Regions from separate parts of the Pseudarthrobacter lactosi genome, predicted to be linked through region 2. Evidence: riboswitches for the same ligand, from Rfam matches in the RefSeq annotation. Region 2 holds a riboswitch; the other holds the start of a gene.
The links. Region 2 has a riboswitch for cyclic di-AMP ahead of ACZY0Q_RS16810 (M23 family metallopeptidase). Riboswitches for the same ligand answer to the same signal wherever they lie in the genome.

Region 1 (2,198 bases), on a different contig from region 2:
AAGGTAGCCTCTCCCAATGCCTGCGAGGTGAGCTGTCGGATTCGGATGGGAGTCACCCGGCCGCGCTGCTTCACAGTGGAAGCTTTGCGACTTAACCCCAAGGCCTTCAGAATCGAAGACCAAAATTGGTTCCCCCGCCCCTGCCAGACGATGTCATGCGAACGGACCTTGAGCGGTGGCAGAGCTAGGCAATCCACTCAAGAACGTCAACTTCGGAAAAGTTGACGCGCTATAGACGTTACAGGAGTTCCGGGCCAATGTCACATTCAGGTCACGGCACGTCGCTGCGATCCGAGAGTTTGCCATCATTTGGGTCAGAGCCAGCCGGTGGGGTCAACGACTTCGCCGTTGATCTGGACCTCGAAGTGGAGGTGGCAGCCCGTGGACGCGCCCGTGGTGCCGCTGAGGGCAATGACGTCGCCGCGGCTGACCGTCTGGCCTACCTTGACGCTGGCGGAGGAGAGGTGGTTGTAGGTCGTTTCAAGGCCGTTGCCGTGATCCACCACAACACGGTTCCCGCCGCCGTACTGGTGCCAGCCGACGAAGGTCACGGTGCCGCTGGCAGCAGCCATGACGGAGGTTCCGCACTGTGCCGCGAAGTCCTGGCCACGGTGGAAGTCGCCGGTGCCGCCGGTGATGGGGCTGACCCGGAATCCGAAGGGTGAGGCCGTAACCAGCTGGGCCAGCGGCGAGCCGAGGCTTCCGGCCGAGGCGGCGCGGGTAATGGATCCCGCGGACTGGGCGCTCAGCAGCTGCTTCAGCTTGCCGTCGGGATCACCCTGTGTAACCACTGATGAGCGGCTGAAATCAATTTGGGCGGCGGCTTCGGCGGTAACTTCGGGCTGCGGGGCGGCGGAAACGGACGACGCCGGCTGGCCGGGCGCCGGAGTGGCCATCACGGGGCTGGTCACGGGAACCGTCACCGTGAGAACCAGGCCTGTTGCTGCCAAGGCGATGCCGGCCTTCTGGCCGAGGCCACTGGCAGCGGCGAAATCCGTCATCTGCCGGAAGGGTCCCCGGCGGCGGCGTGCTTCCCGCTGTGAATCGCGGGGCCTTTCCGCGGTGAAATCCTCGGCCACTCTAGGCGCCGAAGCGGGACCCGCCGCGCGACGGCGGCCCCTGGAGTATTGCGTGGTCAAGAATGTTCCTCTCTGGGTAGCCTGCGAAGTTAGCTGTCGGATTCGGGTCAGAGAGTTCAAAGACCCGGTCCGCCGTGACAAGCACTTGGCGCAGAGATATCCCGTGAGGATCCTTCGCTGGAAGAGGCTTGCTGCTGACGGACTTCACCCCAAGGCAGTCTCGCGACTGCCGGTTGTGGTTCCCCCGCCTCTGCCAGTTGGTGACTCGTGCACCTGATCCGCTGGCAGAGCTCGGCTCCGGATCAGGTAACGCTTTTGTATCGACGCTGAGTTTCAACTATAGGTGATTAAGTTGGACAGTAACAATTCCGTTATCTTTGCGGAAGGAGGCGTCACTGCGCTATCGCGCGGCCCCACGCGAGGAGAACCGCCGTCCCGTCAGCGGACGGAAACGAAGACGTGCGATGCCACTTCCGGGGGCAGCTCGAGCGCCCCCTCTATGCCCGGAACCCGCACGGAGATGTACTCTCCCACGCGTTCCAGGGACACCGAGGCGCCGGGCCTGATTCCGCCCTCGTCCAGCTGGACCAGCAGCTCAGGTTCCACCTGGATGGGCTCGGCCAGCCGGCTGACCGTCACGTTCGACGCCGGCCCGTAGCCCTGCATCGCATCCAGGAGATTAATCACAGTGGCATCCGGCAGCGCGGACGCCGGCCCGCCCAGGGCCGCCAGCCCGGGGATGGGGTTGCCGTAGGGAGAATCGGTGGGGTGGTTGAGCAATTCGTAGATGCGCTGCTCAACGCGTTCACTCATCACGTGCTCCCAGCGGCACGCCTCATCGTGTACGTAGGCCCAGTCCAGGCCGATCACATCCGCAAGGAGCCGTTCCGCCAGCCTGTGCTTGCGCATCACTTCGGTGGCGCGTTTCCGCCCGGCTTCGGTCAGCTCCAGATGGCGGTCCCCGGAGACCACTACCAGTCCGTCGCGCTCCATCCGGCCGATGGTTTGGGACACCGTGGGGCCGGAATGCCGCAGCCGTTCGGCGATGCGTGCGCGAAGAGCAACGATGTTCTCTTCTTCAAGCTCCAAAATGGTCCGAAGATACATCTCCGTAGTATC
Region 2 (2,198 bases):
GGTGCAGGACGCACCCGCAACTGTACCGCTTCATCGCGCGGCTTCCGCCTTCACGCGCAAGCAGTCAGCGCAGCCATCTGGCTGCGGGCCGGGCCTCTTAGATGAAGGCAGCCGGGTCGACGGTCTGGCCGTTGACCATGACCTCGAAGTGAAGGTGGCAGCCGGTGGAGGCACCGGTTGTGCCTACCCCTGCAATCTGCTGGCCCTGAGCCACGGCCTGTCCGAGGGAGACACCGATGCTGGCCAGGTGGTTGTAGGTGGTCTTCAGCCCGTTGCCGTGATCGACGACGATCCGGTTGCCGCCGCCGTACGGGCTCCAGCCGGCCTCGGTGACAGTGCCGGAACCGGCGGCGAAGACCGCCGTCGAGCACGCCCCGGTCAGATCAATCCCGGTGTGCATTTCAGCTGCGGCCCCGGTGATCGGGCTGATTCTGAAGCCGAAGGGGGAACTGACGTTAATCGACGCGAGCGGGGCACGCAACCCCGTGGATGGGGATGCCGGCACGGGCTCGGGGGCAGCCTGGAGTGCCTTAACCGCCCCTGCGGACTGCGCCGGGGCAACGGGCGCAGGCGCAGGCTGGGAGGTCACCTCCGGGCGGTCAAAGGTGAGAACAGTTTCAGCTGCTGCCGTGACCGCCGCTTCCGGAGCCGCGGCTGCCACGGCCACTGGCCGGTCCTGGGCCGCAGCGCGGCTGCCGGAGTCAGCCTGCGCCGCGGACAGAGCAGTGAGGGCAATCATTCCCGTGACGGCTGCTGTTAGGCCGAACTGCTGGCCGCGGAGCCGGAACATTGGTTCCTGGAAGAACGGACGGCGGCGTGGTGAGGCAGCGGCCGGAAGGGCACGGCGACGGCCGTGTTTTGGCTGGGCAGGCAAGATAGTGGTCCTCTCGGCGCCGGCGAAGTTAGCTGTCGGATTCGGACGAGTGGACTGTCCGGCTGCCCTGCAGGACGCGATCAGGACGCGCAGTCACAGGGTCGGCTTCACCCCAAGGTGCATCATTACGCACCAAAAGTGGGTCCTCCGCCCCCGCCTGAGAAAGATCAGGTTCAAGGACCGCCGGCGGGGTTTGGCGAAGCGGTCACATCCATACCCGTTGGGGGTATGTGTTTATCCAACTTTAGCGAAGCGTCGGCTTAAGTTACAAATCCGTTATCAAAAGCGCTCTGGGCTTAAGGGGACAGGGATGGTGACTGGCGGGGCACCGGAAGGTTACGCTGGGCGGGACTTGCCCCAGGAAAGACCAGATGGCCCTTCAACGTTCCACGCTTCCACTGCTGGTCCGCAGGCTTGCGGCGCCGCGGGCTGTTCTTTCCTGCCTCGTGATCGTCCTCCTGGTGGCCGCGCCAGTTACCTTTTGTAGTGGACAGGACCACGTGGTGGGGGTGTCCGACCGCAGCCCTTACGCCGCCGCACAGCGCCAGCGCGAGACTGCGATCCCCGGGGGACAGGAGAACCCTCGGGGACGTTCGAACAGAGTGAGCCCGGTCGGAGCCCAATCCGCCTCCGACGTGCTCCGCGGGGTCCCGCGCAGCGGGTGCCACGAGACCGGAGACACCCGGGCAGTCAGTCCACGGTCGTGGCCCGTTGCTGTGACCGACGCGGCGCAGCCAAGGCCAGGAACGCTCATCCCTGATTCCGCGGGCCCGCGCGCCCGGCCCCCGGCATCCCACATCGCCAACAGGCCCCAAGCACCGCTGAGCTGGCAGGCGCTAACCCTAACTCAACTGTCTGTCAGCCGGACATAAAGCACACGTTCTCCCCGTCCGGCCGCGCGAACGCCAGGCCATACGGCCGGCAAGTGGCACCCTTCGACCTGGCTGGCGTAGACACCGCGTGCGGGCCGCCCTTTGGGTCCTGCCTTCAGCGATCAGAAGGAGGCCCGAGAAAGAACATCAGCCAAACAGCCGGCACATCAGAAAACATCAGCCGGTCTCCGCACCAGGTTCCTTCCGTTCAGTATTGGAAAGAGAGAAAGAAATGACACACGGAAGCACCCACAAGATGCTCGATGCGTACCCGAAGGATCTCGGCGGCATCGATCAGCACATGCTCGCCGAATGCATTGCGGCGTGCTTTGATTGCTCACAGGCCTGTACCGCCTGCGCTGATGCCTGCCTCGGCGAAGACATGGTCGCCGAGTTGACCAAATGCATCCGCACCGATCTTGACTGTGCGGACATCTGCGCGGCCACGGCAA

Region 1: it holds a riboswitch for cyclic di-AMP, as region 2 does, so the genes downstream of both, ACZY0Q_RS10185 (M23 family metallopeptidase) here and ACZY0Q_RS16810 (M23 family metallopeptidase) in region 2, are expected to answer to the same signal.

What each region holds. Positions count from the first base shown of each region.
Region 1 covers NZ_JBVAYS010000002.1:54,485-56,682, reverse strand. The annotation lists cyclic di-AMP (ydaO/yuaA leader) riboswitch at 4-166, opposite strand; gene ACZY0Q_RS10185 (M23 family metallopeptidase) at 315-1,139, opposite strand; cyclic di-AMP (ydaO/yuaA leader) riboswitch at 1,143-1,361, opposite strand; gene ACZY0Q_RS10180 (metal-dependent transcriptional regulator) at 1,518-2,198, opposite strand, start outside.
Region 2 covers NZ_JBVAYS010000003.1:691,073-693,270, forward strand. The annotation lists gene ACZY0Q_RS16810 (M23 family metallopeptidase) at 98-874, opposite strand; cyclic di-AMP (ydaO/yuaA leader) riboswitch at 880-1,056, opposite strand; gene ACZY0Q_RS16815 (four-helix bundle copper-binding protein) at 1,979-2,198, shown strand, end outside.